DNA from 2 places in the Pseudoalteromonas sp. S2893 genome. Region 2 is predicted to be linked to the other one. Evidence: riboswitches for the same ligand, from Rfam matches in the RefSeq annotation. Region 2 holds a riboswitch; the other holds the start of a gene.
What was found. Region 2 has a riboswitch for cobalamin ahead of CWC04_RS01090 (TonB-dependent receptor domain-containing protein). Riboswitches for the same ligand answer to the same signal wherever they lie in the genome.
Positions count from the first base shown of each region.

Region 1 (16,089 bases), on a different contig from region 2:
ACAGCGGCTTTTTTACCATGCCCTACGCAGCGAGCAACCACACCAAAGCCTGAGGTAGATTTACCTTTACCATTACCCGTAATTACCTGAAATATCCCTTTAACATCTTGCGCAGCAGCCACGCGTGCATCTACCTGCTCTTTTACTTTTTGTTGGCGCTGCTGGTGCTTATCGTTATTTGTATCCGTCATTATTATCTCCTTCATAAATCGATATAATGTGTTGTATGTTCAAATGCGCCTCGCACATAGTGGCCAAGCGCTCTAGTTGTTGCTCGCGATGCGCTACAATACTCACAGGTTGTATGGCTGCATCGCTTTTTACCCACTTTAAAATTTGCAGTGTGGTAGCGGGTTCATCAAACAAGCCGTGTAAATAAGTACCAGTAATGGCATTGTCGTCACTAATAAAGCCATCGTTTTCAAACCCATGAGGGTGCGCGTTAAACGTTAAAAATGGCTTATTAAGTGCTGCGCCTTCACTAATGCCGGCATGAATTTCGTAGCCGCTACACGGTGTTTGCAAATCATTTAACTGCATAGCCGCCGTTACTTTAGTGAGTACTTTTTGGGTGCTTAGAGTGGTTTCAAAATCGCATAGGGCAAGCCCCGTTACTTGCTTTAAGGACGACTCGACTCCGTTGGGATCATTTATGGTATACCCCAACATTTGCATACCACCGCAGATACCAAGTACTTTGCCACCATAACGTATGTGGCGCTTTATTTGCGTATCCCAGCCTTCATTTTTTACAAAACTTAAATCACCCAGCACGTTTTTACTGCCAGGAATAATAATCAGATCAACCGGTGGGATCGCGTGTGTGTGGCGTACATAATTTATATTAATATTTGGGTGCAGTCGCAATGCATCAAAATCGGTATGGTTACTAATATGCGGCAATAAAAGCACGGCTATATTAATGGTGGCAGTCGTCACCGTGTTATCTATTGCTACAGCATCTTCGGCATCAAGTGCTAAATCATGCAAATAAGGCAGCACTCCAAGCACTGGTTTTTTTGTGTAGCGCTCAAGCCAATCTAGCCCACTTTGTAGCAAGCTTATATCGCCTCTAAAGCGGTTTATAACAAAGCCTTTTACGCGCGCTTGCTCGGATTCGCTTAATAACGCAAGTGTGCCCACTAAATGCGCAAACACACCGCCTTTGTCTATATCGGCAATAATAATGACAGGGCAATCTACCGCTTCTGCGTAACCCATATTGGCAATGTCGTTCTCGCGTAGGTTTATTTCTGCGGGGCTGCCTGCTCCCTCAACCAATAATAAATCAAACTGCTTTGCTAGGCGTTTATGCGAGGCAAGCACTGCATCCATCGCAACCTGTTTATAGTTATGATACGCCCCTGCCTCCATATTACTAATGGCTTTTCCATGTACAATGACTTGCGCCCCCGTATCACTATTTGGTTTGAGCAATATGGGGTTAAAGTCGTTTTGAGGCTCTACTTTAGCGGCTATGGCTTGCAAAGCTTGCGCACGGCCTATTTCGCCTCCCTCTTTTGTAACCGCGCTATTAAGCGCCATATTTTGCGGTTTAAAAGGCGCGACCTTTACACCTTGCTTTGCAAACACTCTACAAAGCGCAGCGACTAAGGTGCTTTTTCCGGCATCTGACGTAGTGCCTTGAATCATTAAGGTTTTCATCAGCACTATGCCTTTGTTTTTCTAAAAAAGAGTAAGCTTAAAAAAAATACGCTACCCATAGCTGCTGTAATCACCCCAACAGGGAGCTCTTGGTTTTTAAGTAATGAGCGCGAAAGCACATCGACCCACACCATAAACGTGCCGCCCATTAAACTGGTAATTAGTAAGCCAGCAGTACTGCCCTGAGATATAAAAAAGCGCACTATGTGCGGCACCATTAAACCTACAAAACCAATACCGCCACATAAGGCCACCAGCACGGCCGTTATTAACGAGCTCAATACCAACATTAAAATTCTAAAACGGTGCACACGGACCCCAAGCGTTATCGCGCTTTCATCGCCAAGAAGCAGCGCATTTAACTGCCTTTTAAAGCTCAGCATAAAGCTAATACACACCACTATAACCACGCATGGCAACCATAACGTGGCCCATTGTGCGCGGGCAAAGCTGCCTAACGTCCAAAATAAAATACCAGCCACTGCTTGCGGGTCACTCCAATACAGCAATAAACTTGTAAATGCGCTAAATAAAAACGACAGTGCCACCCCCGCTAGCAACATAGACTCTACTTGCGACCTTTTTTGCCGCCCAGCAATAAGTATCAATAAGCCCATTGCTAAAAAGCTCCCTAATAAGGCAGCAGCCGATAACATAAACCCTGCACTAATACCCGCAACGGCCATAAGCAGTACTACCCCAAACGATGCGCCTGAGGATATGCCAAATAAATACGGATCAGCGAGCGGGTTACGGGTAACCGTTTGTAAAATAAGCCCTGCAATAGCCAAACCTGCGCCCGCCATAAAGGCAAGTAAGGTACGAGGTAATCTAAGCTCATAAATAATACGCGCGTTAAACGAGCCCTCTCCTGCTGATAAAATCCCTGTGAGCACATCACTTAACGGCGTATCTGCGGCGCCAAAACTCAGTGCGCTAAAAAGGCTAACCACTGCAATTAACACGGCTGCTATAAATATTGTCCACTGGTTTATTTTTGTTATATCCATTTAATTAATAGCCATAAAAGTAAGTAATATGAGGAATAGTTTGGCCATTTTCTGTGCGCTGAGGGTGGCTAGTTACGCGCGCACATACCCCAAAAACATCCGCTAGCATGTCCTCACTAAGTACCTGCGCAGGCGAGCCTGCATGTGTTATTTTACCTTTATTAATAACCACCAGCTCATCGCACATAGCGGCTGCTAAATTTAAATCATGAAATGAGGCAAACACAGTAACCCCTAGCGATTTTGCTAGTTCCATCACTTGTATTTGGTATTTAACATCTAAATGGCTGGTTGGCTCATCCATGATGAGTAATTGCGGTTGCTGCACTATAGCGCGGGCAATCAATGCACGTTGCTTTTCGCCCCCCGAAAGCGATTCAAAATTTTGCTTACACTGTTGCTCAAGCCCTACGGTTTTTATTGCCTGTGTAATTTTTTGTTTGTCGCTGTGGGTGGTGGCGCTAAATAATGATTTATGAGGTGTAAGCCCAAGGGCAACCACATCAAATAATGTTAGGTTAAATTGCGCGGGCGTTTCTTGTAGAACTACAGCAACATATTTTGCGTAGTCTTCACTTTTAAGCTGCCAAATATCCTGCTGATTAAAGGTAACGTTACCAGCGGTCGGTTTATTAAAGCGATACAAACAACGCAGTAAGCTCGACTTACCCGCCCCATTTGGGCCAATTAACCCAATAAACTTACCCTTAGCTATGTGTAAATTAATATTGTTTAAAATGGCGTGATCATCGACTTCCCACGACACATTTTGAACGTTTAATAAGGGGGTATTTGGCGCTAATGTAGTTTGCAAAAGTGAGTCCTTAGAAAGCGTGCACTCACTAACACACAGCTAAAAGACTAGTGCATCAATAAAAATGAGTTTACCCGCTCGTTAAAAAAGTATACCAATCTAGAACTTCTCATGCTGATTGATATGTCTCATTTGTATCTGACTTAAAGCGTGGTGCTAATTACAGTTACGGGAATAGTTGAGGAATTTCACCCCATTCCAAATGAGGGTCTATTATGGGCGGGTAAGTAAATAATTTAAAGCAAAAAAAACCGCGCTCATTAGAGCGCGGTTAATAAAGGGAGTGTTTAAGCAACGCTTAAAACTTGTATTCCATACCTAGGCCAACGTAGTCTTGGTCAACATTGTTGTCCATATCAAAGCTTGAGTAAAAACCAAATACTTTAATGTTTTTATTAAACTTATGATCAACACCTACAGAAACTGCCGTTTTGTCGTCGCTGTCATCAAAGTCCATTGCTTGGTATTGCACTTTAAACGTGTTTTTACCCATGTTGTAGGCTGCGTTTAATAAATAGCCGTCTGCTTCTGCGCTACCGTCTACTTTTTCTTGAGTTTGGTACATAGCGCCTAATTTAAAGCTCTCTACTTTACCTTGAATTGATGCGCGCACTACATCGTAGCCATTTACTTCGCTATCGGCTGCAACCGAGGCGTATACCGCACTCTTTTTAAGTGCAGAGTCACCGTAGGTAACCGCCATTGAATAACCGTTATCTGCATCTACGTCATCTTCAGCTATAAATGTAGCAAGTACTTTAAAGCCTTCGTAGCTTTTAGATGTATAAGTGATTGAATCACCTAAGCGGTTTTCACCTTTAAAGACATTTTTAATATCGCCTTCAAGGTCATTAAATAAATCTAACTTACCTTGCGATTGTTTAAGCGCTGTATCGTTACGACCCACAACAACTTGACCATATGCACCTTTTAAACCTACATACTGGTTACGTGCAGAAATATTGTCGTCGTTATCACCTTTAGAGTCAGCATCAGATACATCAACTTGAAACTCAAACTTATAAACCGCTTCTAATCCATCAGTAATCTTTTCAGACCCTTTTAGTCCAAAGCGAGATGCATTACTTTTAATTTCAGTGAAAGACCCTTCGCCATCATCAGACGATTGCACAGTAACATTCGCTTTACCGTATACATCAACGTCTGCAAACGCGCTAAAAGATAAACCACTTACTAGTGCAACACATAAGCTCGATTTTACAAAATTCATGTTATTTCCTCGATAATCACAAGACTAATTTTTAAAACAGCTGCAGTTTGTCACCGTTAAATGACAGATATATTACAAAGGAAACATTTTTGTCTTTTTATTTTAATAAAAGTGTCTAAATTCTGAAAACAAAACGACATGAATATTTAATAAACAAAATTGTACCTATTCAACCTCATTAAAAATCATAGTCGGTATTTAGTGTTCATCAACAGGCTGATAAGCATTTATTTTAGGTAATAAGTTAATCAGGGTTTCTATTAACTCTTTTTGTTCGTTGTCTCTGTGGTAGGCCACAAAAATATCACGCGAAGTATGTTCTACATCTTTTACATGAAACAGCTCACCCTTTTCTAGGTGAGACTCAACAAGTACCTCGGGGATAAACGCACTGCCGCCACACTGAAGAATTAAATCAAGGGCAATACGCCCCGTACTGGTTCTAAAATAAGGCGGCGTTTTACCGGTAAATTGGCGCGCATGCCATAGCGAAAACGTAGTACCCCAATCAACATATACATATTGGTTATCAAAAAAATTCTCGTTAGTGGCCGTGTCATAGCCACTAACCGGAATAATTGGCAGCTCGCAAATTCGCTCTACCACAAGCTCGTCTACTTTAGGGGGGTCAAATAAAATGGCTAAATCAAGCGTACGCTCTAATAATAACCGCGTGCTTTCTTGTTGGGCTTTAACCTCTGCAACCAACGACACCCCAGGCATAGCCGACACAATATTAGTAATGCCAAATTGTAAAAACGCATCCCATATATTAGGCGTACCCGCTAAACTTATTTGCTTGTGCATGTTATCGGCAAGTGCCACATCCACTTTGGCACGCTGCATGCCGGTGATGATCATTTTAGCGTGCGGAAGCAATCGCTCTCCTGGCGCCGTTAATTGAATATTGTTACGCTGGCGAATAAACAAGTTTACACCCAACCCCTGTTCTAATTGGCGAATCCGAAAGCTTACTGCCGATTGAGTGATATACAGGTTTTCAGCCGCTTTACCAAAGTGACGCGTGCGCACAACCTCTACAAATGTTTTTAATAAATCTATATCCAATTTTTTATCCTCACGATAAAAATAACTTGTTTAATAAATTGTCAAACTTGCATCATACTCCAGCAATAAACAGGGTATGAGGATACAGTTATGAGCAACGATATTTCACTACTTCGCCAAGCGTTTGTTAGCCAACGTCAATTTTATGATGATCAAAACTTTCCTCGCGGGTTTAGCCGCAGCGGAAACTTCACCTTATTAGAAGCCAGCATATTAGAGCAACACGGCGTTGTACTAAAAGGCCTTTATAATAAAACTTTAGCACCCCAAAATACGCTACAAGAGCAATTTGTTGACGTAGTTTGTGGCAGTAAAGAACCTACAAACCCAATCGAAAAAGCCTGGGTTAAATATTTAAAACTAACAACCTGTAAAACCAAGTTTCATACACTTTTTGGCCGTTCAAAAATGTCAGGGCCGGTACCAATAAGCCAAGACGATTATAGCGAATCAGATAGCGTATAAGCCTCTAAGATATTTGCTTTTTTGCGTTTTAACAGTTACAACTTGTATAAGCAAATACTTTTGCAAAATATCAAACAAGGTTGTTACGTGACGCGAAAAATACTCATAGTTGAAGATACGCCTACTATAGCGCGTGTGCAAAAGCATATCGCGCTTAAAGCAGGTTACGAAGTAGATATAGCCGAATCTTTAGCGGCAACAAAAGAGCTAATAGAACACAATAGCTACTTTTGCGCTGTTGTTGATTTTATTCTTCCCGATGCTCCTGCGGGTGAGGCGGTTCCGTATACTATTAATGCCGACATTCCCACCATAGTAATGACAGGCAACATAGATAAACAAACTCGCGACACGGTAGAAAAATACCCAATAATTGATTACATAATCAAAGAAAACAAACAAGCTTACCAATACCTAGAAAAACAACTAAGCCGTTTACCACGTAACGAGAACGTAAAAGTGTTGGTCGTCGACGACTCAACCTCTACCCGTAGATACATTTGCAGTTTACTAAAGCGCCATAAGTATCAAATACTCGAAGCAAAGGACGGCAAAGACGCGCTAGAAGTACTTGAAAGCCAAAAAGACGTGTCTGTTATTATTACCGATAACGAAATGCCAAACATGAATGGTGATGAGCTATGCGCCGAAATTCGCCGGCTTTACAGTAATGATGAAAAAGCCATTATCGGTATTTCAGGTGCTGACTCGTCAGCATTATCGAGCCTATTTTTAAAAAATGGTGCCAACGACTACCTCCATAAACCCTTTAACAGCGAAGAGTTTTACTGCCGACTAAGTCAAAACGTCGACATGCTTGAGCAAATAGCAACAATTAAGCGCCAAGCAAATACTGACTACTTAACAAACCTGCCTAATCGACGTTACTTTTTTGAAGAGTCGAGCAAGTCTCTCAAGTATTTAAAAAAATCGAATCAAGATGGTGCACTCGCCATGCTTGATATAGACCATTTTAAATCGATTAACGATACATACGGTCACGATTCAGGCGATGAGGTTCTCAAAGGGTTGGCGGTGTGTTTTAAAAAGTACTTTGAAAAGCAGCTAGTCGCTCGCTTAGGCGGTGAAGAATTTGCCGTTTACTTTACTGATGCAACCACAGCGCAAGCGCTAAAACGCCTTGAAGGGTTTAGGCAATTTATAGAGCTTAATAGCCAAGAGTTTAGCCAAGAAAAAATTAAATTTACAATTTCTATTGGTTTTGCAAGCGGCCCTATTTATCAAATAGATGAGTTACTTAAACAGGCCGATTTAAAGCTGTATGATGCAAAAGAAACCGGCCGTAATAAAGTAATAAGCTAAACCTTGACGCTGCTTTATAGCAACTTGCTTAAACTATTATTGCGCATAGGTATTAAACTTCGGCGGCGGTAACAGCCGCTTTTTTACGCTTACGCGATTGATGATAAGAGTCCCAGGTAAATATAGCCAGTGCACTCCAAATACAGGCAAAGGTAATCACCCGCTCTGCATCAAATACTTCATCGTAAAACACCACAGCAAGCATAAACATTAAACTTGGCCCTATGTACTGAAAAAAGCCCAATGTTGTGTACTGCAAACGCTTGGCCGCTCCGGTAAAGCAAAGCAGCGGCAACGTAGTAATAATACCGGCACTAATTAACAGCGCATTGGTATGCCAATCGTTTAGGGCTAAGTCGGAAGTAGGTGTTGGTGCCATTACCCACCAGTAAATTAATGCAACCGGAAGTAAAATTAGGGCTTCGAGTAAAATGCCTGGCAGCGCTTCAACTGGTAACTTTTTACGCAGTAAGCCATAAATAGCAAAAGACGTGGCAAGCGAAAACGCCACCACCGGAAACGAGCCAAAACTTACCAATTGCAATACTACGCCCGCAAAGGCTAAAAACACTGCAAACCCTTGTAACTTTCGCAGCCGCTCGCCTAAAAATAGCATGCCCAACAGCACATTAAGTAATGGGTTTATGTAATACCCTAAACTGGCATCGAGCATTTGGTTATTATTAACCGCCCAAATAAACAACCCCCAATTAAAGCCCAATATAGAAGAAGTAAGTACTAACATTAAAATAATTTTTGGCTGGGCAACTATGCGCTTAACCTTATCCCAGTATTTAAGCACACTGACCACAAGCACTAAAAAAACCACAGACCAGACAACACGGTGAGTTAAAATTTCAAAAGCAGAAACATGCTGTATTTGTTTGAAATAAATAGGCGCTAAGCCCCACATTAAAAAAGCTAAACAGGCAAAAATACCGCCTTTACGCTGCTCGTTTGCAATCGACATACATACTACTTATTCATACTAAAAGGCCGACAGTTTATACCAATTTGTGCTATTAAGTGATTTATTTTGCGGTAACTAAAGCTCAGCGAAAGGCTAAGATTTTTATTTTAGCCGTACGTAATTAGCAGCTTTAACCTACTAAATACGTACCTGTACCAAAGGCGATTTGGATTGCCTTTTCATTGTGTAGCTCCATTCTACATACACACACTTTATTACCAGAGCGGATCAAAGTAGCACTGGCTGTAAATGTCTCCCCTTTGCCAGGGCGCAAATAATCTGTGCGCAAGTCAATGGTGCCTAAGGTAGCCAGCTTTTGCTGTACGCTAGGGATATCGAGCTCGGTTAATTTATCGATAACACTGGCTGCTGCAAGCATGCCGCCCACATTATCGAGCACCGCCGATATAATACCGCCGTGAAGAATTTTTTGCGCAGGATTGCCTATAAATACATCCTGCCAGGGAAAGGTAATTTTAGCTTGCTCAGGGCTGAGCGACTCTACCGAGATATTTAAAAACTGATTAAATGGCATGCCATTTACAAACAGTGCGCCAACTTGTTCAATTAACATTTCTTTATTCATTATTATTCTCTATGTTTAAATTAACACTGGTACGATGAGTTAAGCATACCTGAAGCAAAACCACGAGGCACTAATTAAATCATTTACCTCTAAGCTAAAGACATCCTATAAAAAAACCACTAAAATAGCCGCCGATGAATACTCTAACCCCTACACCTAGCACATTGGTCCGCAAGCCCGACACGGTTCTTAAACAAGTGTTTGGCTACAGCGAGTTTCGTGATGGCCAAAAAGCGGTGATCGACGCGGCCATTAATGGCCAAGACTCTTTGGTACTACTGCCTACAGGCGGCGGTAAATCAGTGTGTTACCAAGTACCAGCGTTAGTGCTCGAAGGGGTTACTGTGGTAATTTCACCGCTTATCTCGCTCATGCAAGACCAAGTAACGCAACTGCAAGCATTAGGTGTTAAAGCCGCTTACATTAATAATAGCCTGGCTCGCGAAGAGCAACAATTAGTGTACCAACAATTGCACCAAGGGCTAATAAAATTACTGTATGTAGCCCCTGAAAAAGTGCTTCAGCATGAATTTACCGAGCGACTTAGCCACTTAAATATCAGCTTATTTGCAATTGACGAAGCACATTGTGTATCGCATTGGGGGCATGACTTTAGACCTCATTACTTTAGATTAAATGAGCTTAAGCAGCGCTTTTCCCATGTACCTATGATGGCACTGACCGCCACGGCCGATAAAGCGACCCGCTTTGATATAGTTGAGCAGTTAAAATTACAACACCCCTATATACATACCGGCAGCTTCGACAGACCGAATATTCGTTACACCATCGAAGAAAAGTTCAAGCCAATGGCGCAACTACTGCGCTATTTAAAAGAGCAAAAAAATCAAAGTGGCATTATTTACTGCACTAGCCGTAAGCGCGTTGATGACATTGCCGAAAAACTCGCTGATGCAGGTTTAAATGCCGCCGCGTACCATGCAGGCATGAGCAACGAGCAACGCCAATTTGTGCAAACCGGATTTGCCCGCGATGATATTCAAATAGTCGTTGCGACCGTTGCCTTTGGTATGGGCATAAATAAACCAAATGTGCGTTTTGTTCTGCATTACGATATTCCAAAAAGTATTGAAGCCTACTATCAAGAAACTGGCCGCGCTGGGCGTGATGGCTTAGCCGCAGAAGCTATTATGTATTTTGATCCTGCCGATATAGGCCGCGTTAGGCGCTTTTTTGAAGACATAGACGATGAACAACGCCGCCGCGTAGAAGAACAACGCTTTAATGCCATGGCCAGCTTTGCCGAGGCGCAAACATGCCGTCGCCAAATACTATTAAACTACTTTAGCGAGTATAAACGCGAGCAATGTGGCAACTGCGATATTTGCATTAACCCACCAAAAAGCTTTGATGGCACATTAGTAGCGCAACAAGCGCTTTCGTGTGTGTATCGAGCTGGGCAGCGGTTTGGCTTAGGCTATATTGTAGAATTATTACGCGGGGCTAATACCAGCCGCATACGCGACAACAACCACCACGAACTCAGCACCTATGGCATAGGCAAAGACAAAAGCAGTGAATTTTGGCTCAGTATATTACGCCAACTTATACACCAAGGCTTGTTAAGCCAAGATATTACCCAAGGTGCCTCGCTGCGCTTAACCGAAGCAGCACGCGCAGTGCTTAAAAGTGAATACGCTCTACAGCTTGCCGAGCCGCGCTTACAAGCTAAACACGTATACCAAGATAAACTGGCGCAGTTTAACTACGACAAAAAACTATTTGCCCGCTTACGGGCTCTGCGTAAAGAACTCGCTGATGCCGACGATGTACCGCCGTACGTTGTATTTAACGATAAAACCTTAGCCGAAATGGCGCAATTAATGCCCACCAACGACAGCGAATTTTTAAAGGTATCGGGCGTTGGCTTTACCAAACTCAATAAATATGGCGGCGAATTTTTAACGGCCATTCGTAATTACCTTGCTAGCAATTAAGTAAACTATGACCCAAATTGAATACAATCACGCCCATAAATGCATTGTTATAAGCCCGGTAGAAGCCCCACACGATGAAGACTTTGAGCTGTGGAGCACACTGTTTTTACACGCCGATGAAATAACAATTATTGACTACGCAGGGGGTGCTGACCGTCATCAATTGCGCTTTAGCTATCAACAGCAAACCTTTAATTTAAATTTTGAACACTACAGCGAAAGTATTTGGATTAATGGCGAAGGCCAAGAAGCCGAGCATTTATTAGCAGCCCTTGCTTTTTACTTAAGCTAAAACACTTCGCATATGCACTAATTAACAAAGGTGCGTAACGGTAACAATTAATTAGTTTCAAAATCCATACCTTTTACTTACATTGTAATAACAATGATGTAAGCTGATATTACGACTCATATTTGCAGTAGTATTGAAGAGGTTGAATGGTGAATAGAAAATGGATTGCACACTGTTGTATAAGCTTAGCCCTTGTAAGCTTTAGTGCGTCTGAGGCCTTTGCACAACAACCACCCAATAAAACTAACACCTGCTCCGCTGTGCAAACTCACTCAGACAAAAGCAATAATTTACGCCGTGAGGTTGAAGATAAAACCACACTGATTAATAGTCGTAGCGACGCCCAAATAACTTCAATTACCCTTAAACAACTTAACGTTTTTAATACCGAGTTGGAGGAGGAAAATAACGCGCTTTTTCGTTTTGCCAACCGCGCGCATATTCAAACCGAGCCAGACGTTATTAGTAATATTCTGTTATTTAAACAAGGTGATAATTACAATGCCAGAAAACTCGCTGAGTCAGAGCGTTTATTACGCCAACAAAACTATTTATATGATGCGCAAATAAGCGCGGTTGAAAACTGCGACGGCAACGTAGATGTAACGGTGGTAACTCGCGATTTATGGACCTTACTACCCGAAATAAGCTTTAGCCGCAGCGGTGGCGAAAATAAATCGAGTATTGGTTTTCGTGAGTCCAATTTACTGGGTTGGGGCAAGCGTTTGTCGTTTTCACGCACCACCGACAGCGATCGTAACGGTTATTTATTTGTTTATGACGATCCTAATATATTATCTAGCCGGTATCGCGGGCGCTTAGAGTATGCCGACAACAGCGACGGTAAGCGCCACTTATTAGAGCTAACCTATCCGTTTTACGCCATAGATACACCTTATAGCTATGGTATTAAAAGCTTTTCTGAACAGCGAGAAGAGTCGTTGTATCGCCGTGGTGATGAATACAGCGAGTTTGATCAAACAACCGATTTTTTTAGCGCTTTTTTAGGCCACTCTAAAGCATTATCTGATAGCTGGACACAGCGCTTAACGCTTGGCTATGTAAAGCAAGAAGACAGCTTTGCAGAAATAGAAACAACTTTTGCTCCCTTGGCCAAAAACAGACAACTAAGTTACCCCTATGTGAGTGGTCATTGGTTTGAAGACAGTTATATAAAAGTGCGTAATTTTGACAGTATTTCGCGCACCGAAGATTTAAATTTAGGGTGGAATATTAAAGCCCTATTAGGCTACTCAGATGAATCACTAAGTAATGATGACAGCAGAGCCGTGTATTCGTTAAAAGCTAAAAAAGCGCACTTTACTACCGACAGAACGCTGTGGCGTTTTAGTGCTCAAGTGGATGGTTATTGGAATAAAGAGCAAAAACAACTAGAAAACTTTTTAGCCACCAGCGAAGTGCAGTACTACTTAAATACCAGCGAAAACCAATCTTGGTTTGTTAAAGCCCGTGCCCAGTATGCTAAAAACCTAACCGCCGATAAGCAGCTAACACTTGGCGGCGAAACGGGCCTTCGTGGCTATCCTATGGATTACCAGCATGGCGACCGAAGCTTTTTAGTCAGCCTAGAAAAACGCTATTACTGGGAGTACGATTTACTGCAGCTATTTAAAGTCGGTGCAGCGGGCTTTGTTGATGTTGGCCGCGCTTGGTTTAACGATGAAGACAACGGCGAGAACGATCATGTTTTAAAAAATATTGGGGTGGGTTTGCGTTTAGCACCTAGCAGAGCAAACTCTGGCACCATGATCCACCTTGATATTGCCGCCCCGCTTGATAGCTACGACGATGTTGATTCGGTGCAGTGGCTCGTGAGTGTTAAAAACACCTTTTAAATAGCGAGCAATAAACGAAAGCGTTACACTAGCGCTTTAAATTTTCCTAAAAACAGTACGGGATCACACTTTGGAATTGTTTGCGCTTTTAGAGCTAATGGGTACGCAATATAAATTGATTGTTACCCTTATGGCCATTTTACTTTTTCCTCTTTTATTAAAAGTCACTAAAAAGTTGCTCGAAAAAGCCATAAAAGGAAAAGTAGATGTTCATCGTAAATTTAGAGCTGAGCTGTTATTAAAAATAATACTCGCGTTTGTAGTGCTGTGCTTAGTGCTTATATTTTGGGGTATAGAGCTGCGCGGGCTATTAGTTTTGGGCTCATCCTTATTTGCTATGCTCGGGGTCGCTTTGTTTGCCGCTTGGTCGCTGCTTAGTAACCTTACCGCTTTTTTACTCATGTTTATTCAAAATGGTTTTCATGTGGGAAATTGGGTGCGTATTGTTGATGGTGCAAACCATATAGAAGGGCGCATTGTCGAATTAGGTTTAATGAACGTGCTACTTGAGCATGTGGATGGGCACCGAGTTGTTTACCCTAACAACCTGTTTGTGACACGCCCGGTTATGGTATTAAATAAAGAACCTAAGCCTACAAAGGCACCGGTAATAAAACGGATTATTGGCCCTAAAAAGACATAGTTTAAAAAGTCATATCCGCAAAAAAGCCGCAGTAAGGCAAACCTCACTGCGGCTTTTTAGTAGCTAACACAATGCTAATTATTTAGCTCAGCTGTTTTAAGCTCTTCATCTAAATCATTTATTTCGTCAATAAAATGCTCTAATTGCTGCTCTACTAAGCTGTTATCATTTGCAAAGTAAGCAAGGTGGAATACCGCATCCCCTTCGTTTACTAGTGGCATAGTTTGCTGGCCTATCACAATACCGCCCTTAGGCGCTAAAAGCTCAAGCTCGGCATCACCTAATGGGCTACTTATGTACGCCAGCACTTGGCCTTTTTCTACGTGTTCACCTAGCGATACTTGAGCACGTACAATGCCATCTACCTCAGCGCGTATCCAACTTGTAGACCCTGCAATGATAGGATCGGGCAGTTTTTTAGGACGCTTGCCGCGGATCATTTTTAAATGCCGCATCACATAATCCACACCCTGCACACCTGCTGCAATGGCAATAGGGTCAAAGCGTAGGGCTTCACCGGCTTCGTAAGTAATAACCGGTATACCTAAATTAGCGGCTTCACTACGTAATGAGCCATTACGAAGGGATGCATTTATAACCGCTGGCGTACCAAATGCTTTAGCCATATCAGCGGTTGCTTCATCATCTAAGTTAGCGCGTATTTGCGGTAAGTTAGTACGGTGAATAGCTCCCGTATGTAAATCAATAATGTGGGTACAATGTACCGCCACCTGATTAAAAAACATATGTGCCATACGCCCCGCAAGCGATCCACGCTCAGAGCCCGGAAAGCTGCGGTTCATATCACGCCTATCGGGTAAATAACGTGATTTATGAATAAAGCCAAACACATTAACAATTGGCACAGCAATTATGGTTCCGCGCAGTTGGCTTGCATCTATTTTAGAGAGCAGCTGGCGTACAACTTCTACACCATTTAGCTCATCCCCATGAATAGCGGCACACACCATCAGCACTGGGCCTTCCATTACACCATTAACCACTTCAATAGGAATATTGAGCGGTGAATGGGTGTAAAGTTTAGCAGCCTCTAAGGCAAGGGTTTTACGCTCGCCCACGCCAACACTTTCACCTAATAAGGTAAAAGGACGATTAATTTTAACCTTTGCCACGGGTTGCGGTTCCTTTAATAGCAGCATTTTTTTCGATGAAATCAATCACCATACCGGCAATATCTTTGCCTGTTGCCACTTCAATCCCTTCAAGGCCTGGAGAAGAGTTTACTTCCATTACCAAAGGCCCACGAGATGAGCGAAGTAAATCAACGCCCGCTACATTTAAGCCCATTGCTTTTGCTGCAGCAACGGCGGTTTTACGCTCTTCTGGGGTAATGCGTACTAATGTAGCGCTACCACCACGGTGAAGGTTTGAGCGGAACTCGCCTTCTTGCGCTTGGCGCTTCATGGCCGCTATTACTTTATCACCAAGTACAAAACAACGAATATCGGCTCCGCCGGCTTCTTTAATGTATTCTTGAACCATAATATTGGCTTTTAAACCCATAAACGCTTCAATAACACTTTCAGCCGCTTTGCGTGTTTCAGCAAGTACAACACCGATGCCTTGTGTGCCTTCAAGTAATTTAATAACAACCGGAGCACCGCCTACCATTTCTAGTAAGTCTTTAACGTCATCTGGTTTGCTGGCAAAACCGGTTACCGGCATGCCTACCCCTTTACGTGATAACAGCTGAAGTGAGCGTAATTTATCGCGCGAACGAGAAATAGCCACCGATTCGTTAACAGGATAAACCCCCATCATTTCGAACTGACGTAAAACAGAGCAACCATAAAACGTCACCGATGCACCAATACGTGGAACAATGGCGTCAAAATCTTTTAAATTTTCACCACGGTAGTGAATTTCTGGCTGTTCTGAGTTTATATTCATATAGCAACGAAGCGCATCAATCACCTTTACCTCGTGACCGCGTGCCTCTGCCGCTTCAATTAAGCGACGCGTTGAATACAAATTTCTGTTGCGAGATAAAATACCAATTTTCATAGTTAAAACCTTAACTATCTAATAAATGAGATAAAGCCGGATCAACGACTATACGATTTTCCATGGCTGTACGCCCTAATAACATTCTAAACTTCATGGTTGCCCGACTCGTTAAAGTAACTTCTATTGGCCAGCTGTGCTGCCCTGCATGCAATGTTGTTTCTATAAAGTAGCGTAACTCTT
Region 1 covers NZ_PNCY01000026.1:4,698-20,786, forward strand. Annotated here, with positions in the region: gene cobO (cob(I)yrinic acid a,c-diamide adenosyltransferase) at 1-191, opposite strand, end outside; gene CWC04_RS12675 (cobyric acid synthase) at 175-1,665, opposite strand; gene CWC04_RS12680 (FecCD family ABC transporter permease) at 1,671-2,675, opposite strand; gene CWC04_RS12685 (ABC transporter ATP-binding protein) at 2,680-3,489, opposite strand; cobalamin riboswitch at 3,558-3,689, opposite strand; gene CWC04_RS12690 (porin) at 3,788-4,720, opposite strand; gene CWC04_RS12695 (LysR family transcriptional regulator) at 4,919-5,788, opposite strand; gene CWC04_RS12700 (MaoP family protein) at 5,879-6,253, shown strand; gene CWC04_RS12705 (response regulator) at 6,341-7,576, shown strand; gene rarD (EamA family transporter RarD) at 7,629-8,546, opposite strand; gene CWC04_RS12715 (thioesterase family protein) at 8,677-9,132, opposite strand; gene recQ (DNA helicase RecQ) at 9,267-11,090, shown strand; gene CWC04_RS12725 (DUF3630 family protein) at 11,098-11,382, shown strand; gene CWC04_RS12730 (BamA/TamA family outer membrane protein) at 11,529-13,238, shown strand; gene CWC04_RS12735 (mechanosensitive ion channel domain-containing protein) at 13,309-13,881, shown strand; gene CWC04_RS12740 (succinylglutamate desuccinylase/aspartoacylase family protein) at 13,956-15,014, opposite strand; gene rimK (30S ribosomal protein S6--L-glutamate ligase) at 15,001-15,906, opposite strand; gene CWC04_RS12750 (ATP-dependent zinc protease family protein) at 15,917-16,089, opposite strand, start outside.
Region 1: it holds a riboswitch for cobalamin, as region 2 does, so the genes downstream of both, CWC04_RS12685 (ABC transporter ATP-binding protein) here and CWC04_RS01090 (TonB-dependent receptor domain-containing protein) in region 2, are expected to answer to the same signal.

Region 2 (16,089 bases):
TTTATGTGTTTGGCATGTATTTTACTGATTTATTAATGCCGTTGGTTTTAGTTGTTAATAAAGATATTTTAGGTTTAGTAAAGCTAAGTAATTATTTAACTACAAAGTTGAAGCGTTTCCGATATGCATAACCTGTTATGGGCGATGGCTGACCTTTATGATTACATAACCATTTTAATTACATGGCTGTTTGTTTTTGCATTTTTATATTGCTTATCTACAAGCATAAATAAGTCAGATAAAAGTTTAGCCCAAATATCATTTATTATGATGGCTTCATATACATCAAGTATGGTTATGGACCCGCAAACAGCCACACCTCACTTAAACTTGTTCTTATTTGATGCAGTTACGATAATCGCTTTGATGATATGGATGATTTCTTTATCAAAAGCTAAACCGATCGCCTTTTATTATTTAATCGTGGGGCTAAGTTTTAATGCGTTTGTATTTTACGGTATGCATTACGATAGTATCGTTGTTGGGAATATAGAGTATTGGTGGTTTTGGGGGCTTTATGGTATTGGGCAGCTTACAAGTGACTTAGTAATGGCATTGGTTTTATTTGTAAATAAAGATATTTTAGGGTTAATAAAAGTCAAAAAATATCTCGTTAAAAAAATGGGTGCTTATTAATGCTCCAACATGTATTTATGGCATTGAGCACAGTAAATGACTACCTAAGTATTTTTATTACATGGGCTTTTGTAGTTCCATTTCTTTATAATTTTGCTTGTACAATAAACTGCCGCAATAAGCATATTATGTACATTTCTTTGGTGATGATGCTCTCTTATACGCTCAGCCTATTTATGTTTAAAGCATCATTTATCCTTACAGGCTCAATATATTTAGATTTAGTAATTGCAGATTTACTTACCATTTTCACGCTTGCTTGCCTCTCCTATAATTATAAACATGCTAACGCCACAGCCTATTATTATCTTCTTTGTGGTTTAACGTTTAATGCAACATTACACATGGCTATGCATTACGATTATGTGGTGTTGGTTAGTTATGACTATTGGTGGTTATGGGGGGTCTATGGGGTTGGCCAGTTTTCGAGTGACTTAATAATGGCAATAGTATTGATTATAAACAAAGATATTTTAGGCTTGGTAAAGCTTAAACGCGCTTTATTTAACCGCAATGAATTACAAGTTATGGCTAAAAAGTAGTTAGGTATATTAGCGCACCAAAGTGCGCTAATTGTGTTTAATTAGCTTGCGTCGCAGCCTAACCTTTGTTTTAAAGCATCCACAACAAGTGGGCTTACAAATTCGCTCACATCGCCATTATGGCGGGCAACTTCTTTTACCAAGGTTGAAGATATAAACGAGTTGCGCTCAGAAGGTGTTAAAAATACGCTTTCTAAATCTGGATTTAGGCGGCGGTTCATATTTGCGAGCTGAAATTCGTAATCAAAATCAGATACCGCTCTAATACCGCGAATAAGCACATCAGCTTTATGATCAAAAGCTAAATCGGCTAGTAAGCCTGAAAAGCCAATCACTTTTACATTACTTAAATGCCCTAAAATAGTGTTGGCTAAATCAACTCGCTCATCAAGACTAAAGCACGGCTTTTTAGAAGGGTTATGAGCAATAGCAACAATAACCGTGCTAAACATTTTAGCTGCGCGCTGAATTAGGTCGGTGTGGCCGTTGGTTAACGGGTCGAATGTACCAGGATAGATTGCCGTAACGTTCATAGATTTCACTAACTATTATTTTTTAAGTAGTCTATCAGTGTTTGTTCTACAAATCAGCCTAGGAGATCAGGTTGAGCTTTTATGTTTGATATTTAATCAGTAAAAGTGCTTTAAATGCGTTACCATTTTTTTAGAGTGTAATTACGCTGCTTAGACTTTACTTTAGTTAACAGCACCGCATTTATGCAAATGCCCGTGTGCAGTATAATCTGACCCTCGTTTTTAAAATAGTAAATTATGATGGTATTTAAACCAGCCTGATTTGTTTATACTGCAAGGCTGATATTTAGTGTAATGTAGTTTATAAGTTAATTTGAGTCGTCGCATATGAATACTAAGGATAAAATAATACACACCAGTATTTCGTTATTTAATGAACATGGTGAGCGTGCAATATCAACCAATCATATTGCATCACATTTAGGGATGAGCCCGGGTAATCTTTACTATCATTTTAAAAATAAAGAAGACATTATCCGACATATTTTTGCGCTTTACAGCGAGCATTTACATACTCATTTTAAACCTATTGAAGCAAACGATGATGCGTTTGATCATTTAACTGCTTATTTAGATTCATTATTTGAGCTAATGTGGCGCTATCATTTTTTTTACGACAACTTAGGCGACATCCTCTCCAGAGATGAAAGCTTAAAACAAGCCTACATTGGTTTTCAGTCAACTTTATTAGAGCAGGTTCGCCAAGTTATTTTAGGCCTTCGCGATAACGAAATGATTGCCATAGAAGAGCAAGATGCGCTTGAACTTGCCCATACTCTTAAGCTAACCGTTAGCTTTTGGACTCCGTATATTAAAGCGCGTAGGCTCAGTGGTAATTTAGCTGAGCAAGATATTTATCATGGCATTTTAAAAGTATTAGCATTATTTAGGGCTTACAGCACCGAAAAAAGCATACTTAAAATGAATCAGTTACGTGAAAAATACACCCAACTTGCAGAGCAAGCGCCAGCGCTTGCCTAACTGCTGTTAGTTGGTTAGTTCCTAGACGCAAAAATTTTTGCTATAATCGCGCGCCCAATGCCTGGGAGCGCGAATTCCCGCAGTCTAAGAGTGAACTATGCTTAAATTTATCGTCAAACTACATCCTGAAATTGCCATTAAAAGCCGTTCGGTACGTAAACGCTTTACTAAAGTGTTAGAAAATAACATTAAAATTGTATTGCGCCGTGTTGACGAAAAAGTACAAGTAAGAAACAACTGGGATAATATTTCTGTTGTAACTAAGCTTGATGATGCACAAACACGCCTAGACTTTATCGATAGCTTGCAGCGCATTCCTGGTATTGTGCAATTTATTGAAGTGACCGAAACTGACTTCACAACGCTTGACGATATCTATAAAAAAACCATAGACCTAGTAGGGCATACCATCGTTGGTAAAACGTTTTGTGTACGCGCAAAGCGTATTGGTCAACACGACTTTACTTCTACGGATTTAGAGCGTTACGTGGGTGGTGGTTTAAACCAGCACGTTGAAGGCGCTCGCGTTAAGTTAAGCCGCCCAGAAGTAACTATTCGCTTAGAAGTAAAAGACGATAAAGCCTACATAGTTACGCAAACTCACCTAGGTATGGCAGGCTTTCCACTGCCAACACAAGAAGACGTGCTTTCATTAATGTCAGGCGGCTTTGACTCTGGTGTAGCAAGTTATCAGATGATCCGTAAGGGCGCTCGCACGCACTTTTTATTCTTTAATTTAGGTGGCGCAGCACACGAAATTGGTGTTAAACAAGCCAGCTACTACTTATGGAAAAAATTTAGCTCTACTCATAAAGTTAAATTTATCACTGTTGATTTTGAACCGGTTGTTGCCGAAATTTTAGAGAACGTTGAAAACAGCCAAATGGGTGTTGTGCTAAAACGCATGATGATGCGTGCTGGCAGCCAAGTAGCCGAAAAATTAAATATTCAAGCCTTGGTAACTGGTGAGAGTATAGGTCAGGTTTCTAGCCAAACCTTAGCTAATTTAAGTGTGATTGACCGCGTAACAGAAACCCTGATTTTGCGCCCACTTATTCAGCACGACAAACAAGAAATTATTAATATTGCACGTAAAATTGGCACCGCAGAAATGGCCGAAACCATGCCTGAGTATTGCGGCGTAATATCTAAAAAGCCAACAGTTAAAGCTAAACTTGACGTTATTAAAGCCGAAGAAGAAAAGTTCGACTTTGATGTGCTTAATACAGTTGTTGAAAACGCTCGCATTATGGATGTGCGTGATATAGACGTAGAAGCTAAGCAAGAACTTAAAGAAGCTGAGTCGGTAGTTGATTTACCAGCGGGTGCAGTGGTTGTTGATATTCGCTCACCAGAGGAAGAGGATGCAGCGCCGCTTGAGATTGACGGTATAGATGTAGTGCATTTACCGTTTTTCCGCTTAGCGACTAAATTTGGTGATCTGCCAAAAGATAAGGATTACTACCTGTATTGTGAAAGAGGGGTTATGAGCCAGTTACAGGCACTTATTCTTCATGAAGCAGGCTTTACGGGTGTAAAAGTTTACCGCCCGTAAAGGCTAACCGTAATTTAGAGCGTGGTTTATACCACGCTTTTTTTTGCCTTAATTTTAGCAAGTAGAGCATCGTTTAGCGGGGTGCTGATATTTAATCGCTTACCTTGTTGGCTAATATAGCCACAAATGGCGTCTATCTCGGTTTGTCGGTTATGCGCTACGTCTTGATGCATTGAAGAGTAGTTTTCAGCGGTTAGCATCATAACGTTGTAAGCGTTGTTAAGTGCATCAGCAAGTTTAATGTCAAGCTTTAAAGCCTGGGCTATTTGGCATGCCTCAGTTAATAAATTAAAGATAATGCTATTAAAATAAGGGGCACGTAACTGACCATTTTTAATATCATACAATGCGCTTAATGGGTTAATGGCAATATTTACTAATAGCTTTTCAAAACGTAGCTGCTCAATATTAGTACAGTAGCTGAGCTGCGGCACGTTTTGTAATTGCTCGCACATTGCTTGGCGATAACTGTGCGCGCAAGGGTTACAGGCACCTAATATGCTTTTACCTTCACCGGTGTGCTGTACTATAAAGTCGTTTGTTTTAAAGCCAGCCATGCTGGTGGTTAAAAAGTACAACGCTTGTTGCTTATCGAGTTGCTCATTGAGTGTTTCAACATTACCCATACCGTTGTGCGATACAATTAGTACACTACTTGGCGATAAAAAGGGTTTAATTTGCGTAAAGGCCGATTGCACCTGAAAAGCCTTTACAGCAAAAATAACAATATCAAACGCGGGCTGTTCATTAATTTGCTTAAGCGTAATAAACCGCGCATTAATTTTTTGCGAAGGCTGTTTTGCTTTGCAATAAAAGCGTGTATTTGCAGTGGCTTTGCGTGTTAACACATGCACAGTGTGAGCTTTAGATAAAAAATGGCTTAGCAATAAACCAATAGCGCCGTCGCCAATAATAAGAATATTAGCCATAAGGGTTCTTTTTTCGAGGAGTAAAAATGGTTCTTAGTAAAAAGTACGTGGCCGCACCGGCAAAATCAGCAATAAAATCACCTAACGAGGCCTGCCTGTAGGGAAGCGCATCTTGCATTATTTCTATTGCTGCACCGTAGCCCGCAAGCAAAAGTACTTGCGTGTACAGCGGTAACTTAAAGGCTTTATCCATAATGATGGCGAGTATAAAAAATATCCCAAAGTGGGCAACTTTATCAACATGTGGAAATAAGTTCGTAACGCCGCCTTTTATTTCTTTGGCAAATAAGAGGGTAAACACCACAATACTAATCAAAAAAACTGCTTGGTAAACACGCCTTGTCACGATAAATCCTAAAACCGCTTAAAAAAGAGGCTGCAGTATATCAAACTAAATTAGTATCGCACCTGAACAACTGGCAGAAAAATGTAAAGATTTATAATTTTAGCGTTATAATCGGCGCATAAATTTAGATTTAATAGTTAGGAGAACCCAATGCCTTCATTTGATATCGTATCAGAAGTAGAAATGAACGAAGCTAAAAATGCAGTAGATAACGCCAACCGTGAGCTAGAAACGCGCTTTGACTTTAGAGGTGTTGACGCATCAATTGAGCTAAACGACAAAACAATTAAACTAAAAGCAGAAGCTGATTCACAAGTTATGCAGTTGTTTGATATTTTAGCAGGTAAAATTTCTAAGCGTGGTATGGACGTAGCAAGCTTGGAGCTGCAAGACATCACTCGTGCTGGTAAAAATGTGTTTCGTAATGTTGCACTTAAGCAAGGCATTGAGAAAGACATGGCTAAAAAAGTAGTTAAAGCCATTAAAGACTCAAAAGTAAAAGTACAAGCTGCTATTCAAGGTGAAGAAGTACGTGTAACGGGTAAAAAGCGTGACGATTTACAAGCCGCTATGCAAGTCGTTCGCACTGCAGATTTAGGTCAGCCTTTCCAGTTTAAAAACTTTCGCGATTAATTAGCTAAGTGCCTTTAGTATTTTAAAGTGAAAATTTAAATGTGTGGTTAATAAATATATTAGCCACACATTTTACCCCGCCCTAATTATAGCCTTTACTTACTCGCAAGCCTAAACCCCTTTTACCTGCGTAAAATTACTCTACTGTTATTCCATATTCTTTTAACGTTCTTTTAACGTTATTTAAATGCATTATTAAATCTGCTTATCACGCAGTTGCGTATATTAGGCTATTCTTAATATCAATATTACTTAATAGCGACTGTTAAAGGTTTTGAATGCTTAAGTTTTTTGTTTTTATAATTATTATTGCGTGCAGTAAGTTTAGTTTTGCCAAGCCAATAAATGTAGATGTGTTGGTAGAGGACGGTTACTTTCCAATTATTATTAATGCCGAAAAAGAGCAAGGGTTAGCGCCTGAGTTTGTAAAAATACTCAATGACTCTCAAAGCGAATATAAATTTACTCTTAACTCTTTGCCTGTAAAAAGGCTCAAAAAGTGGGTCGAATGGGGAGAATTCGACATGTTGTTTTTAATGGCTATGCAATGGGTGCCTGAGGTAGCAAGAAGTGCCTTACAGGAAACGAGCTTTTATGTTATTGCTAAAAATGAGTTGTATACGCTGGCACAAAACGCCCAAAAGCAAAGCTATTTCGATGACTTACATGCTTTAACAAAAGCGGGGGTATTGGGGTATTCCTATCGTTTTGCTGATTTTAAAACCGATGCACAATATTTAAGTGATGAACACCAAGTTAGTTTAACAATCGATGAGTTTAACGTTGTTAAAATGCTGCTATTAAAGCGTGCCGATGTAGGGGTGTTAAATAACATAGCTTATCAATACTTTAAAAAGAACAACATTTTTAATATGAACCTGCTTTATAAGAGTAATACCCCAGATGCTATATACGATACTCATTTTTTAGTTAATCCTGTGCGCAGTAAAATTACGGTAAAACAAATGGATAAGCTTTTAAATTCGCCTGAAATAAAACCTAAAATCACAGCGCTTTTAAGTTCATACGGCGTAACATCCAGCTTTACTGAAAATAAATAATTTAACCTTTAGCTATATAGACGTCCGTTGACATTTGTAAACAAACTGCTCACAATAACCGCCTATTTTCAAGGTGCTTGCTGGTTGCTAAATACAGGGTTTAAAGTATTAAAACTAACAGCGAGATAATCGGGAAGTTGGTGCGCCTTTATGATAAAAGCAATCCCAACACTGCCCCCGCAACGGTAAAGTATTAACGCATCTATGTGTTTACTGAGTCCGGAGACCGGCCTTGAAGTAATCTTACTTACTTAAATCTTTGCGGTGGGCAAAGATAGGGAACATCATGCTAAATAAAACAACTCTTGGCGTTGCTATCTCGGCTGCGCTGTCTTTTTCTGTATCTGCTGCACAAAGCCCAATTGAAAAAATCACTGTTACCGCTAATAAATTTGAACAATCAATAAGTAATGTTTTAGCGAGCGTTAATGTAATTGATCGCGCCGAAATAGATGCAAGCAATGTACGCGATTTACCAACCTTACTAAGCACACAAGTGGGTTTTCAAATTAACCCTAATGGTGGCTTTGGCCAAACGTCGGGCGTATCTTTACGTGGTACAGGTTCTGGCGATACGCTAATTTTAATTGATGGTGTACGCACGGGCTCAGCCACGCTAGGGCAAAAAGCATTAAGTAACGTGCCGCTAAATAGTATTGAGCGAATCGAGATCATAAAAGGCTCGCGTGCAGCTGTGTATGGCTCAGATGCATTAGCTGGGGTTATTAATATAATAACGCGTGAAGCGAGCAATGTATCTCTTGATGCCACATTTGGCTCTAACGCTTATCAAAACTATCAGCTTGCAGGTTCAGTAAAAACAGATGAAGTGGTTAGCGCATTTAATGCAGGCTTTGAAAAAACCGATGGTTTTGATGCGCTGCAAGGTATAGCGCCCGATGACGACAGCTATGAAAATAAAAACGTAGGCTTTAAAGTAAACTATGCAGATGCACATTACGGTAACTTTAAGCTACTAGGCCAGTACAGCGAAGGTTACGCGGATTACGATAGCAGCTTTAGCCCGGCAACGAGCACAGTTGAAAGAGGGGATTTTAAAAACTATCAACTGTCGGCGAAGTGGAGCAAAAACTCCACTAACCAATCTCATGCTATAGATGTTGCTTTTGCAACCGATGATTCTGACAGCACATATGTGGACTTTTATACCGGCGGGCCAATAACCAATACATTTATTACTAAACGCTCGCAAGTAGATTACAGCGGCCAATACCGCTTAACAAATGCGCTTAATATTAGCGGCGGCGTTAATTGGTATAACGATGATGTATCGCACAGCTCGCAAGCATTTGATGAGGATAGCCGCGATGTATTGGCAGTGTTTGTTGGGGCTTATTACGACACCGACACTGTGCTTGCCAATTTAACTCTTCGTCAAGACGACGATGAACAGTTTGGTGATGAAACAACCTATACTGCGGCGGCTGGTTATCATTTATCTGAAAATTCAACATTTAGAATTAGTCAAAGCACAGGTTTTAAAGCGCCAACATTTAACGATTTATACTACCCAAATTTTGGTAATCCAGATCTCCAACCTGAAAAATCAATAAACCGCGAGCTTGGTGTAAATGTTAATTTTGACAGTGCACAAGTCGATTTTGCAATTTTTAGAAACGACATCGAAGATAAAATTGATTACGATGAAAACTTTGCGTTAGCTAATATAAACGAAGCTCGCTATGAAGGGGTTGAGTTTAGCCTTACACAACAAATTTTAGGGTTTGATAGCCACTTTAATTTTGCATACTTAAGTGCCGAAAACAAAGAAACCGGCGATGAGCTACGCAATGTTGCCAAGCGCACTGTTAATTGGGAGCTCGCAAAGCAATTTGGTGATTTTGATGCTCGCATTGATATGCAATACCGCAGTGATCGCGAGGGAGCTGTAACGCGCCTAGGTTCGTATACACTTTGGAACCTAGCGGGTAACTATCGTGTAAACGATAATATTGAGCTGTCGCTGCGTGTAGAGAACCTATTTGACAGAGATTACAATGTGGTTGACTCAAGAGCTGACTTTACAAGCGGTGACGTATATTACTACAACACCCCAGAGCGCCGCTTTTTTGCAGGTGCAAGCTATCAGTTTTAATAGCGTTTTTTAATATACAAAAGCCCGATTTATATCGGGCTTTTTAATGTGTATTTATACCAATTCGCATTAATTCTTAATCATTTTCAGGGGCTAAATGTGTCGCTATCTGCGTTAAAAAATTCTCATTTAGAACAACTAAATAGCGAATTTTTTGCCTTGCTATCAACACGTTTATCCATCCTCAAAATAGATCACTTAATTATGCGGATTGGTATTAGAATTATTTTAACAACGCAAATTAGCTAGTCAGTTAAAAACTCTTTAAATACAGTTTCAAACTTGTGTAATTTAGGCGCAATTAAAATACTACAGTAACCCTGCTGTGGGTTTTCGTTGTAGTAATCTTGATGATAATGCTCCGCTGGGTAATATGTGGTAGCAGGGCTAACCTCTGTCACTATTGGCTCGCTAATATGGTTTTGTAGCTGGGCTATCATCTCATTGGTTTGATTTAATTGCGCATCGTTGTGGTAATAAACAACACTTCTATACTGTGTGCCAATATCGTTACCTTGGCGATTTAATTGCGTGGCATCGTGTAACGTAAAAAACATGCTAAGCAGTGTTTCAAAACTCACTACAGCGCTGTCAAATTCCAGTTGCACAACCTCAGCATGGCCTGTTGTACCAGAGCAGACTGATTTATACGTGGGGTTGTCGGTATTACCGCCGGTGTAACCTGAGCTTACGTTTAGTACACCTTTTACTCGTCTGAATGCAGCGTCTATACACCAAAAACAGCCTCCACCAAATGTTGCTAGTTGTGTTGATGTGCTCATAAGTTGTCCTAATTATGTATGTTACAGTATTAAGGCGAGCATAAATTGAATACGCCGTAACAGCAAGTTACGGCGCAGTGTAAGCTCAGTTAAATTTCTTCGCTGTCTTTTAGTGGGTGAGAGTCGGCTTGTTTATTTAATTTTTGCTGTAAAAACTCTGGCGACTGTGTGTTGCGGGCTAGGGCATAATACGCCGCAGGCACAACATAAAGTGTTAGCAATGTTGATACAATAACCCCTGTAAATACCACCACACCAATTACCATGCGGCTCTCTGCGCCTGGGCCTGATGCCAATACTAAAGGCACTGCGCTCATTACCGTAGTCAGAGAAGTCATTATTATTGGGCGCAGGCGCTGAGTGGCCGCTTGCAAAATAGCCTCGCTAAATTCTACGCCTTTATCACGCAGTTGGTTGGTAAATTCGACTATTAGAATACCATTTTTAGCGCTTAAACCTATCAGCATTACAATACCAATTTGGCTATAAATATTAAGCGTTAAGCCGGTTGCCCATAGGCCAAACATGGCGCCCATTAGGCCAAGTGGTACTGTTAGCATAATGACAAACGGGTGCATAAAGCTTTCAAATTGTGCAGCTAAAACTAAAAAGGTCACAGTAAGGGCAAGCACAAATACATAGGTCATGGCCGATGCGCCTTCGTAATATAATTGTGATTCACCTTTATAATCTACAGCGCCGTCAATGTCGTTTTCCTCAGCGGCTACTTTGTTTAAAAAGTTAAGTGCTTGTTCAAGTGTATAACCATCCGCTAGATTAGCGCTTAGTGTGATGGCGCGCATTCGGTTATAACGGTTTAAGCGCGATGCTGTGGCCTCTTCTTTTAAGCTTATAAGGCTATCTAGCGGGACCAGCTCACCACTGCGTGATTTAAGGTAAATATTTGAAATGTCAGTAGGGTTTGTAAAGTCTTGTTTAGTGCCTTTTAAAATTACATCGTATTCTTCACCACGGTCAATAAAGGTGGTAACACGGCGCTGTCCTAGCATGGTTTCAAGCGTGGTGCCTACATCTGATACCGACACACCTAAATCAGCGGCTTTGTTTTTATCTATGCTGACTAAAAATTGTGGAAAGGTTTCTTTATAGTCGTGATCGATTCTTACCAAGCCTGGATTTTTTTCTGCGCGCTCTATAATGCGGTCGCGCCAATCAGCAAGTTGCTCGTAATCGTTACCTTGTAGTACAAACTCAATCGGGCGAGAAGAGCCACCACCGCCAATACCACGGCGCATAATAGCAAAGGCACGTACATCTGTTACTTCGGTCATTTTTGCGCTTATTTCGTCCATGACTTCCCAGGTAGAGCGCTTGCGCTTATCCCAATCGGCCATACCAACGATAGCAACACCGCCACTGCCGCCCCAGCCCGGTACGCGCACTAAAACACGGCTTAATTCGCCAGCTTCTGAGTAAGGAAGCAGGCGCTCTTCTATTTTGGCCATGTTGGCAGCGTTATTTTCATAACTTGCGCCTTCAGGGCCGCTCATCATAATAAAAAAGGTACCGCGGTCTTCTTTTGGCGTAAGCTCAGAGGGCACTTGTAAAAACAACGAGTAGCTAACAAAACCAGCAAGTACTAGGCTTATCATTAAGCCCCATTTTTTGGTCATATTTGAGGTAAGCGATTGGCGGTAACTGTTTTCAACTTTGCTAAAAACACGGTCCATCCATTGGCTAAATTTACTTTCTTTTTCTGACGCTTTTAAAACTTTAGAGCACAGCGCAGGCGATAGGGTAAGGGCAGTAATACTAGAGAAAAACACCGCGGCACTTACAGCCATTGCAAACTCTGTAAACAAGGCGCCAATTCGCCCATCCATAAATACTAAAGGTACAAACACCGAAATAAGCACAAGCGTTGTCGCAATAATTGCAAAGCCTACTTCGCGGGCACCTCTAAAAGCCGCTAATAAAGGTGGTTCGCCAAGCTCAATACGACGGTGAATATTTTCAAGCATTACAATGGCGTCATCTACGACCAGGCCAATTGCTAATACCAGCGCAAGTAAGGTTAATAAGTTGATTGAATAACCCATGGCAAGTAAAAACATAAAGCTGCCAACAAGTGCTACAGGCACAGTAACAGCAGGGATAAGCGTAGCGCGAATATTACCTAAAAAGATAAATATTATTAACACTACTAATCCCATAGAAATGGCAAGGGTGCTATATACTTCGTTGATTGACTCTTTAATAAAAATAGACGAATCGTAGCTGTCTTGAATAGTGGTGCCCTCTGGCAAATTACGTTTTATTTTTTCAAGTTCACTGCGGGCGTTGTCTACTACTGTTAAGGTGTTTGCTTTTGCTTGCTTTACTATGCCAAGGCCAATCATGTTACGGCCGTTACCACGGAACAGGCTTTCATCGTCGGCGGCTTCTAAATGTACATCGGCAACTTCACCTAAACGTACAAGGTAGCCGTCTTCACCGCGTTTAATAACTAAGTTTTGAAAATCACGTTGGTCTTTATAGCTACGCGCTGTTCGTACGGTAAAGTCGCGGTCGATAGATTCAATTTCACCTGCTGGTAGCTCTACGTTTTCGCTGCGTAGAGTGTTTTCGATATCACTTGAAGTGATCCCACGAGCAGCCATGGCTTGGCGGTTTAGCCAAATTTTCATGGCGTATTGACGCTCACCACCAATACGTACATTTGAAACGCCATCTACAACGGCTAATCGGTCGACAATAAAGCGCTGTGCATAATCGCTCAATTGCAGCGAGTTCATGGTTTCACTGTTAAGTACAAACCAAGCAATAGGGCTCTCGTCGCTGTTTGACTTAGACACCTCTGGTGGGCGCACTTGCTCTGGTAGGTTGTCTAGTGCGCGAGCAACTCGCTCTCGTACATCGTTTGAGGCTGCGTCAATATCACGGCTTATATCAAACTCAATAACGATATTAGAGCGCCCATTTCTGCTTGAAGAATTAATACTTTTAATGCCTTCAATACCCGATATCCGGTTTTCTAATATTTGCGTTATTTTTGTCTCGACTATTTCTGCCGAAGCACCAGTGTAGTCAGTACTAATACTGACAATAGGGGTTTCAATATCAGGATATTCTCTAAGTGGTAGCATCGAAAAAGCCACCAAGCCAAATGTTAGCAGTAGTAAGTTAATTACTATGGCAAAAACAGGGCGTTTAACACTCGTATCTGTAATTTTCACCGATTAACCCTCAACACTTACTTTGCTACCAGGGCGAATTTTAATAATGCCTTCGGTAATCACTTGCTCGCCATCGCTAAGGCCTTCATCAATCGCTACCCAGCCGTTATTTCTGCCAGCAACATGTACTTCTACCTTATTGGCAATACCCTCTTTTACTTGGTATACAAAATGTTTATCTTGCAGTGGGATCACGGCTTTTTCTGGCACCATAAGCGCCTGATTACTACTAAGCTCCAGAGCGGTGTTTAAAAGCATACCAGGGCGTAATAACCCGGATTTATTAGCAAAGCTTGCGGTTACTTCTACACTGCGAGTAATCGAGTCGATACGAGAACTAATATGGGTCACTTTGCCGGTAAAAGTGCGCCCTGGGTAGGCATCGTTTTGAGTATGTACTTTCATGCCAAGGTTAAGTTGAGATAAATATTTTTCAGGGACTTTAAAGTCAACTTTTATAATACTAATATCATCAAGCGTTGTAATAATTGTATCACTACTTACATAAGCACCAACCGACACTTCTCGTTTGCCTAATAAGCCAGAAAACGGCGCGGTAATTAGCATTTCATCAAGTTTGGTTTTAGCGCTTTCTAGTTGGGCTTGCGTGGCATCTACGCGAGAAAGCTGCTCTTCTAATAATGATTTAGCGGTAGATTGCGTACGAGAAAGCTCAGTAAGGCGGCTTAACTGACGTTTTTCTTCTTTTAAATTAATGCCTAGCTCTTTTACAGCGTATTGTTCTTGCTGATTTTGCAGCTGCACAAGGCGTTGGCCTTTACTTACTAAGTCGCCATCTTCAAAATATATGTGTGTAACATAATCGCTTTGTGCGCTTTTTATATAAATTGCTTGGTTTGCGCGTGCACTGCCTATGGCTTCAATCATAACGGTGTTTTCTTGAGACGATACCGTATGGGCCATTACCTGTGTGGGTGTATCACTTGAATTAGATTGTTCACCATGGCTAGATGGCAAATATAAGTACACACTTAAAATAACAAGAAGCGTAATTAAAAATGGAAAAAGAGCTTTACCTGACTGTTTTGAATACATCGTTTTCATACCTGAAAATAAATTGTAAGTATTGTACGAAATAAGACCGTGAAAAGGCGGTTATGTGTCTCATAAATTTGTGCGTTAGGCGTAAAAATTTATGAGACTAATTACTTGTTCCCATTTAACACTAAAATTATGATAAAACGATGAAGCAACCACCGCAGTGTAAAACCTGTTTAACAATGAGAAAAATAATACTTTGGGGTATTGTTATGTTTTTATTTTATATGGCTTTTTACCAATATGGGTAAGCCAAGTTCAATAATAAAATACAGGGCGCAAGGGGCGCGCAATGGCATTGAAGTACTTACTGTAGGCAGCGTAGGTTTGGTATTTATTATGCTGTTTAATTTACTGCGCCCGGGTGAAATTAGCTTAATAGAAATTTTTTTAGTAAGCATGTGCATAGCTGCTATTTTTATTGGTTTTTTAAAAACACAGGAACCTTATTACAGTTTAGTGCTTAGTGATTCCTTACTTGTGTATCAGCATAAGTATGGCCAGTGGCAGTTACATGTTAGTAACTTACACCACAGCGGTATTCCGAAGGTGGCTGACGGCCTTGAACACCTTGAATTAAACGCAGTAGGTTTAAAACTCAATGATATGGACGAATTTTTAAGCGCTATACACCCACGCATTGCCGGAAAACTACTGATAGAGCAGCGTAATTTATTTATGCAAGCTGTTCAAAAACATTGCAAAAATGGCAATTGCCCATCAGAATGGTTAATAGAAGAGACACAATACACCTCACCTAAAGGATTTAGCTATACTGGACTTATAGCTATGTTTGCTAACAGAGCCAAGCACCTTGAGTTGTTAACGGGATATAATTTACTGTTACCCGCAAGTGTATTAGAGACAGACATTTGGTCGTTCAGTGCCGATTTAAATAAATGGAAACGCGCACCTGAACGGTTTATAGCATCGCAAGTTGGACACTAAATGCGATAGTAGGAAAAATAATGAGCCAAGAAAGATCTTTTATAAAGAGTGGTCGCAATACCATCATCCATAAAGATAAAAAGCTTGATCTAGTCATTGTAAATGCAGAGCAGCACCCACGTATAAAGGTAACTCAAAATGGTTTGGAGCCATTTAAAGAGGACCTACCTAAAAACCGGCGTGATGCCAAAGAGCGTTACCTTGAAATTGTTAATGTAAGTAGCGCTGATATTTTTGGCGAAGAAAAACAGCTGTTGTTTATTCAGGCGCTTGATGGGCGTGAATACAAAGTAGATTACTCAAAAATAGGCACTAAGCTGTTTGTGCGTATTCATCAAGATACGTACATGTAATACCAATCCACAATAATGCTTAATCATTTTGCGACACGTTTTCCAGCCTCAAAATGGTTCACTTAATTAAGCGAATTGGTATAACTCTAAATGGCACCTTTATTGCTAGTGATTACACTATAGTAATTATTTGACATTATAGGTGCGTTTTATGAAAGCGTTTGCTTTTACTCCCCTTATATCTTGTTTTTTATTGGCTGCCTGTGGCGGTGGAGGCAGCGGTAGTGATGACTCTGCTGTTGAAACCTCGGTTAATGCCGGAACCGATCTTCAGGTTGTAGAAAAAACAGAGTTTACAATCACCGCACAAGGCTCACCAGCCGACGGTACCTTTACTTGGCAGCGCGTTAGCGGGCCATCTGTGGACGGCTTCCCGCTTGAAGGTGCAGAGCAAACAATTACTGCGCCCGATGTTAAA
Region 2 covers NZ_PNCY01000002.1:55,565-71,653, forward strand. Annotated here, with positions in the region: gene CWC04_RS01035 (hypothetical protein) at 1-131, shown strand, start outside; gene CWC04_RS01040 (hypothetical protein) at 124-636, shown strand; gene CWC04_RS01045 (hypothetical protein) at 636-1,178, shown strand; gene coaD (pantetheine-phosphate adenylyltransferase) at 1,220-1,711, opposite strand; gene CWC04_RS01055 (TetR/AcrR family transcriptional regulator) at 2,039-2,692, shown strand; gene thiI (tRNA uracil 4-sulfurtransferase ThiI) at 2,790-4,247, shown strand; gene CWC04_RS01065 (ketopantoate reductase family protein) at 4,274-5,176, opposite strand; gene CWC04_RS01070 (VanZ family protein) at 5,169-5,522, opposite strand; gene CWC04_RS01075 (YajQ family cyclic di-GMP-binding protein) at 5,673-6,155, shown strand; gene CWC04_RS01080 (transporter substrate-binding domain-containing protein) at 6,434-7,216, shown strand; cobalamin riboswitch at 7,284-7,453, shown strand; gene CWC04_RS01090 (TonB-dependent receptor domain-containing protein) at 7,503-9,332, shown strand; gene msrA (peptide-methionine (S)-S-oxide reductase MsrA) at 9,578-10,114, opposite strand; gene CWC04_RS01105 (efflux RND transporter permease subunit) at 10,204-13,311, opposite strand; gene CWC04_RS01110 (efflux RND transporter periplasmic adaptor subunit) at 13,315-14,367, opposite strand; gene CWC04_RS01115 (DUF2982 domain-containing protein) at 14,614-15,318, shown strand; gene CWC04_RS01120 (hypothetical protein) at 15,339-15,671, shown strand; gene CWC04_RS01125 (Lcl C-terminal domain-containing protein) at 15,823-16,089, shown strand, end outside.